One region of the Mycolicibacterium parafortuitum genome, then DNA from elsewhere that is predicted to be linked to it. Evidence: riboswitches for the same ligand, from Rfam matches in the RefSeq annotation. Region 1 holds a riboswitch; the other holds the start of a gene.

Evidence for each region. Region 1 has a riboswitch for thiamine pyrophosphate ahead of NTM_RS07470 (ECF transporter S component). Riboswitches for the same ligand answer to the same signal wherever they lie in the genome.
Region 2: it holds a riboswitch for thiamine pyrophosphate, as region 1 does, so the genes downstream of both, thiD (bifunctional hydroxymethylpyrimidine kinase/phosphomethylpyrimidine kinase) here and NTM_RS07470 (ECF transporter S component) in region 1, are expected to answer to the same signal.

Annotation. Positions count from the first base shown of each region.
Region 1 covers NZ_AP022598.1:1,596,440-1,599,840, forward strand. The annotation lists gene NTM_RS07455 (response regulator transcription factor) at 1-85, shown strand, start outside; gene NTM_RS07460 (NADPH-dependent F420 reductase) at 90-809, opposite strand; gene NTM_RS07465 (nucleoside/nucleotide kinase family protein) at 859-1,425, shown strand; TPP riboswitch at 1,432-1,543, shown strand; gene NTM_RS07470 (ECF transporter S component) at 1,546-2,178, shown strand; gene NTM_RS07475 (ABC transporter ATP-binding protein) at 2,175-3,401, shown strand, end outside.
Region 2 covers NZ_AP022598.1:822,969-826,369, reverse strand. The annotation lists gene NTM_RS03860 (septum formation family protein) at 1-332, opposite strand, end outside; gene NTM_RS03855 (alpha/beta hydrolase family protein) at 347-970, opposite strand; gene thiD (bifunctional hydroxymethylpyrimidine kinase/phosphomethylpyrimidine kinase) at 967-1,812, opposite strand; TPP riboswitch at 1,821-1,905, opposite strand; gene NTM_RS03845 (MFS transporter) at 2,013-3,401, shown strand, end outside.

The DNA.
Region 1 (3,401 bases):
CGGCAACATCTTCGCCAAACTGCCCATCCCCGAGCACGGTGACCGCCGCGTACTCGCGGTGCTGACCTACCTCAACGGATCCTGAACTTTCACATCCGCGCGGCGACATCGGCGGCGGCAGCCGCGAAATCTGTGATGCGGTCCCGCCTCCGGTGGTATTCGGCGATGCCGTCGGAGGTGGTCGCGGCGAGTGCGGCACGGAGCCGGTCGGCGTCGAAATCCTGGCAGTACGAGGGTGTTCCGGGCTGCTGACGCCAGGAGTCCGCCAGCGGCCCGGCGTCCACCGGCTCGAAACCGAGCTGGTCGACCAACCCGAACACCGTGTCCTTTCCCGGTCCGGCGGGGCCTGCGACAGCCAGCCCGATCCGGCCGGCCCGGTCGTGAGTTCCGTTGTGCTTCAAGCTGGAAGCGATGATGCTGTTGAACGCCTTGTAGACGGGACGCCCCAGCAATCCGGCCACCCAGACGCTGTCCGGCGTGCCGTTGTCGAGCTCGTCGATGCGGCCGTCGCGGTTGGGGTAGTAGTTGCCGGTGTCGATCACGACGGCATCATCGGTTAGCTTCGGCGCCAGCTGCGCGCACAGCGCCGCGACCCGGTTCTCGGGCACGCTGACGATCACGACGTCCGCGCCTGCGGCGGCATCGGCCGCCCACGACGGGGTCAGCCGTTCGACACCGGCGAACTGTGTGAGCGTCGACGGGTCCTTCGAGTTGGCGATACGCACCCGGTGGCCCAGTCCGGCCAGGTGGACGGCGAGCGTGCCACCGATCAGACCGGCCCCGATGACACCGATGGACAAGGATTCCATCGAGCCGAGGGTAAACACGGAGACTGTCTCCGGTCAATGCATGTGGAGAATGCTGGAGGTGACCGTCGACATTGTGGTGCGCCGCCTGCTGGCGTCGGATGCGACCACGGTGCTGATCGACGGGCGCTCCGGCTCGGGCAAGTCCACCCTGGCCGATCAGCTGCAGCGCTGCTGGCCCTGCAGCGTCGTCGTGCGCCTCGACGACATCTATCCCGGCTGGGACGGGCTGGCGTGGGCCGGCGAGCACATCGGCACGGAACTGCTCCGGCCACGCGCCGCGGGTCGGACCGGCCGCTGGCGGCAGTGGGACTGGGACACCGGCGCCCCCAGCCGATGGCACGCCGTCGGGGCCGGCCAGCGGCTGATCGTCGAGGGCGTCGGAGCCCTGTCGGCGGACAACCGCGCGAAGGCCGATCTGGGCATCTGGGTCGAGACCCCCGATGAGGTCCGCAAGCACCGTGCGCTGCAGCGCGACGGGGACACCTACCGCCCGCACTGGGACCGTTGGGCCGCACAGGAACTCGACTTCATCATCCGGTGTGACCCAATCGCTTCGGCCGACTACGTGGTGACCGAGGCCGGCGGCGCTCTGGTGTGGGCCCCGGGCATGCGCTAGCTTGGACGCGATCCACACGGGAGTGCACACCGAGTGCGCTGAGAGGACGGCTGACCGGCTGTCGACCGTACGAACCTGACCGGGTAATGCCGGCGTAGGGAGATGCACGTGAACGCTTCATTGGGAAACGACCCTGGAAACGAGCTGGGTAACAACGACCCCAGACCCGTCCTGCGCTGGCGGGTGGTCGACATCGTGGTCGCCAGTGTGCTGGCCGTCGCGGCGGGTCTGGTCTTCGTGTTCTGGAACGTCGCGTCGAACCCGATCACCGCCCCGCTGTCGGCGGCGCTACCCGGTCTGCAGGCGCTGGCCGGCGGCGGCTGGCTGTTCGCCGGGGTGCTGACCGCGCTGGTGATCCGCAAACCGGGTGCGGCGCTGTACGGCGAACTGGTCGCCGCGACCGTGTCCGCCCTCGTCGGCAACCAGTGGGGTGTGCTGACCATCGAATCCGGCCTGGTGCAGGGCCTCGGCGCCGAACTGGTGTTCGCGCTGTTCCTGTACCGGCGCTGGAACCTGCCCGTGGCCGTGCTCTCCGGCGCCGCGGCCGGCGTGACGCTGGCGATCAACGACCTGATCCTCTGGTACCCCGGATCGACCACCGCGTTCGCGGCCATCTACACCGGATCCGCGGTGATCTCGGGCGCCCTGCTGGCCGGTGTGCTGTCGTGGTTCGTGGTGCGGGGACTGGCCAAAACCGGTGCGCTGAGCCGCTTCGCCTCCGGCAGGGTGGTGCCGACCCGCCAACCTCAATGACGCCGGATCCCCGCACCGGCGGAGCCGAGGTGCGGGCGGAAGGCTGGGGCTGGCAGCACGCCGGTCAACAGCACTGGGCGGCAAAGGATCTCGATCTGCATATCCTCCCCGGCGAACGGGTGCTGCTGCTCGGGGCGTCCGGGTCCGGGAAGTCGACCCTGCTGCAGGGCCTGGCCGGGCTGCTGGGCGGCGCCGACGACGGGCACGCGCAGGGCCGCTTGCTGGTCGACGGCGCACCACCTGCGCAACGGCGCGACCGGATCGGGATGGTGCTGCAGGACCCCGACGCGCAGGTGATCCTGTCGCGGGTCGGTGACGACGTCGCATTCGGTATGGAGAACTTCGGCGTTGCGCGCGAGGCGATCTGGCCGCGGGTGACCGCCGCACTGGCCGAGGTCGGCCTGGACCTCCCGCTGGACCGCGACACCTCACAGCTCTCCGGCGGGCAGAAGCAGCGGCTGGCGCTCGCCGGTGTACTCGCGATGCGGCCAGGGCTGATCCTGTTGGACGAACCGACCGCGAATCTCGACCCCGAAGGTGTGCTCGAGGTCCGCGACGCGGTCACCAGGGCGGCCGAGATCACCGGCGCCACCGTCCTGGTGGTGGAACACCGCACCGGTGTGTGGCTTCCCGTCATCGACCGGGTCGTGGTCCTCGGCGGTGACGGCTCCGTCGTCGCCGACGGCGCACCCGAGGACACCATCACCCGCGAGCGCGACCACCTGGTACACGCCGGTATCTGGGTGCCGAACACTCCCATCGCACCGGTGCAGCGCCATCCCGTCACGACCCCCGAGCCGCTGCTCACGGCGACGGACCTCGCAGTGGGGTACCGGGGCAGGCCTGCCGTGCGCGGCGGGATCGGACTGGAGATCCCGCGCGGTCGCGTCACCGCGATCACCGGGCCCAACGGCTCCGGGAAATCGACCCTCGCCCTCACCCTGGGCGGGCTGCTGCCGGCCCGCTCCGGGACGCTGCACGCGGCCGACGGACTCGCCCCGTCGCCGCGCAGGCGGGAACCGGCGACGTGGCGATCCAAGGAACTGCTCACCCGCATCGGCACCGTCTTCCAGGACCCCGAGCACCAGTTCCTGACCGGCACCGTCCGCGACGAACTCGCCCTGGGGCCAAAGGCGTTGAAGCGTGACACTTCCTGCACCGCCACGCTGATCGACGACCTGCTTGAGCGGTTGCACCTGCACCACCTCGCCGAGCGCAGCCCG
Region 2 (3,401 bases), 770 kb from region 1:
GACAGCACGATCGCTCCGAGCGCCATGTTGCGGCCGCTGCCGTACTCCTTCGCCTTGATCAGGCCGACGACGCCGCAGACGAAACCCACCACGACCCCGCCGATGGCGCCGAAGATCAGCCCGACGACGGCCCACCAGTTGGTCCGCCGCGCCGGGGTGTAGGGATGCTGCCCAGGATCGTCGGGGTAGGGCAGCGGTGGCGGCGGCGGATAGGGGTGGCCATATGCGGGTTGACCGGGGCCGGGCTGACCGTACTGAGGCTGCCCCCACTGGGGCTGCCCGTAAGGCGGCTCAGGCGGCCCAGGCGGCCCCGGCGGTGGCGGTACGGTCACGTTGCGACAGTAGCTCAGCCGAGACGGCGGAGTGCTGCCTCGACGGCGAGCGCGGGCACATCGAGCTTCTTGGATGCGAGGTCGTGCCGTGCACCGGTCACCTCGACGATTTCGGTGGGCGCGCCGACCAGCGCGACCGCGGCCCGGATCTCCTCGGGCGTGCCGAACGGGTCCGCGGTGCCATGGGTGAACACCGTCGGCACCGTGATCCGGGGCAGGTGTTCGGTGCGGGCGCGTTCCGGCTTGCCGGGTGGGTGCAGCGGATAGGAGAACAGCGTCAGTACGTCGAGCTCGAGCCCGTCGGCGACGGCCATCGACGTCAGCCGTCCCCCGTAGGAGTGGCCGCCGGCGATGACGGGTCCGTCGACGAGGTCGCGCACCGTGCTGACCGCCTCGACGATGCCGGCCATGTCCGTCGCCGCGGAGTTCGACGGCGGACCCTTCGGCTTGCGCCTGCGGTAGGGCAGGTTGTAGCGCACGGCGAGCCAGCCGCGGCGGGCCCATTCGTCGCACAGCGCGACCAGCATCGGGGATTCGCGGCTGCCGCCGGCGCCGTGGGTCAGCGCGACGACACCGCGCGGGGCCGCGTCGGGGTGGTGCAGGACGCCCGCGATCTCGGGAATCTCCGGGAGGGTCATGACGGCAACCGGAACATCGCCGACACCGGCCCGTGCCCCTGACCCAGCGGATAGGCGGCGCGCAGGCATTCGGTGACCCAGCGTTTGGCGAAGCCGACAGCATCGGGCATCGAGTAGCCGTGCGCGAGTGCGCTCGCGGTCGCGGCGGCCAGGGTGTCACCGGCGCCGTGGTCGTGGACGGTGTCGATGCGGGTGGTGTCGAACCGGTGGAACTCGGTGCCGTCGAACAGCAGATCGGGGCTCTGCGCCGACCTGCGCAGGTGTCCGCCCTTGACCAGCGACCATTTCGGGCCGAGCGCGTGCAGCGCGCGGGCGGCCTCGCGCTGGGATTCCTCGTCCACGACGTCGATACCGACGAGCAACTTGACCTCGTCGAGGTTGGGGGTGACGAGGGTGGCCAGCGGGAACAGCTTCTCCTTCAGCGCCGCGAGCGCATCGGGGTGCAGCAGCGGGTCGCCGTGCATGGACGCGCACACCGGGTCCACGATCAGCGGCACCGCGCCGTCGAGGCCCTGGCCGACCCAGACGTCGGCGATGGTCTCGATGATTGCCGAGGACGCGAGCATGCCGGTCTTGGCGGCGTGGATGCCGATGTCGGAGGCGACGGCCTCGATCTGGCCCCCGACGACGTCGACCGGCATCTCGTGAAAGCCCTTGACGCCCATGGAGTTCTGCACGGTGACGGCGGTGACCGCGACGAGGCTGTGGATACCGAGCAGCGCGAAGGTGCGCATGTCGGCCTGGATCCCCGCGCCGCCGCCGGAGTCGGATCCGGCGATGGTCAGCACCCGCAGCGGGGTCTGGCCGGTCAGGCTCAACGGCAGATACATGCCTTCGGTCATCTCTCGTTCTCCCTACGCCGGCATTACCCGGTCAGGTTCGTACGGTCGACGGGCCTACCCGTCCTCTCAGCGCGCTCGGCACGCGCTCCCGTGTGGTCGGGTAGCCACGCTAGCGCAGCGCCGGAGCCCGCGAAATCCCGAATTGCGACCCAATGATTTGCATAGCTAATATATGTTTTTCTATGGGTGAGGTGAATGCGATGACGGAAACCCGGACCGGCACGAAGGCCGCCGGTGCCAAAGCCACGGCACGGCGCCGTTTCGATGCCGACCACCCGCACTACAAGTGGATCGTCCTGTCGAATACGACGCTGGGAACGCTGCTTGCGACGGTGAACGCGTCGATCGTGTTGATCTCGTTGCCCGCCATCTTCCGCGGTATCGGCCTCAATCCGCTGTCGGCGTCGAACATCAGCTACCTGCTGTGGATGCTGATGGGGTACCTGGTGGTGACGGCGGTGCTGGTGGTGCCGTTCGGCCGTCTCGGGGACATGTTCGGCCGGGTCCGCATCTACAACATCGGCTTCGCGGTGTTCACCGTGGCGGCGATCGCGCTGTCGTTCGACCCGTTTCATCTCGACGGCGGCGCGATCTGGTTGATCGCGTGGCGGGTCGTGCAGGGCTTCGGTGGCGCGATGCTGATGGCGTCGTCGTCGGCGATCCTGACCGACGCGTTCCCCGCGAACCAGCGCGGAATGGCTCTGGGCGTCAACATGGTTGCGGCGGTGGCTGGTTCGTTCCTCGGGTTGCTGATCGGCGGCGTGCTGTCGGAATGGCACTGGCAGGCGATCTTCTGGGTCGGGGTGCCGATCGGGCTGGCGGGCACCATCTGGAGCATGCGCTCGCTGCGCGAGATCGGGGTGCGCACGCCGGGCAGGCTGGACTGGGCGGGCACGCTGACCTTCGGGATCGGTTTGACCGTCCTGCTGATCGGGATCACCTACGGCATCCAGCCCTACCGGGAGTCGACCACCGGCTGGACCAATCCGTGGGTGGTCGGTGCGATCGCCGCCGGGTTCGCGTTGCTGGTGGTGTTCTGTGTCGTCGAACTGCGTGTCGCGCAACCGATGGTGAACATGCGGTTGTTCCGGTCGACGGCGTTCGGTATGGGCAACTTCGCGGGGCTGATGTCGTCGATGGGACGCGGTGGCCTGCAGTTCATGCTGATCATCTGGCTGCAGGGGATCTGGCTTCCGCTGCGCGGCTACGACTTCGAGGCGACGCCGCTGTGGTCGGCGATCTACATGCTGCCGATCACGATAGGCTTCCTGCTCGCCGGGCCGGTCGCCGGCTGGCTGTCGGACCGCTACGGCGCGCGGCCGCTGACGGTGGGCGGGATGGCGTTGATGGCCGCGTCGTTCATCGCGCTCGTGTTGATCCCGGTGGACTTCGACTACTGGATCTTCGCGCTGCTGATCTTTCTGAACGGCGTCGGAGGCGGCATCTTCACCGCGCCGAACACCGCGGCGATCATGTCGAGTGTGCCGGCGTCGGAGCGGGGCGCCGCGTCCGGGGTGCGCGCGACGTTCTTCAACGCGGGCTCGTCGCTGTCGATCGGCATCTTCTTCTCGCTGATGATCGTCGGTCTG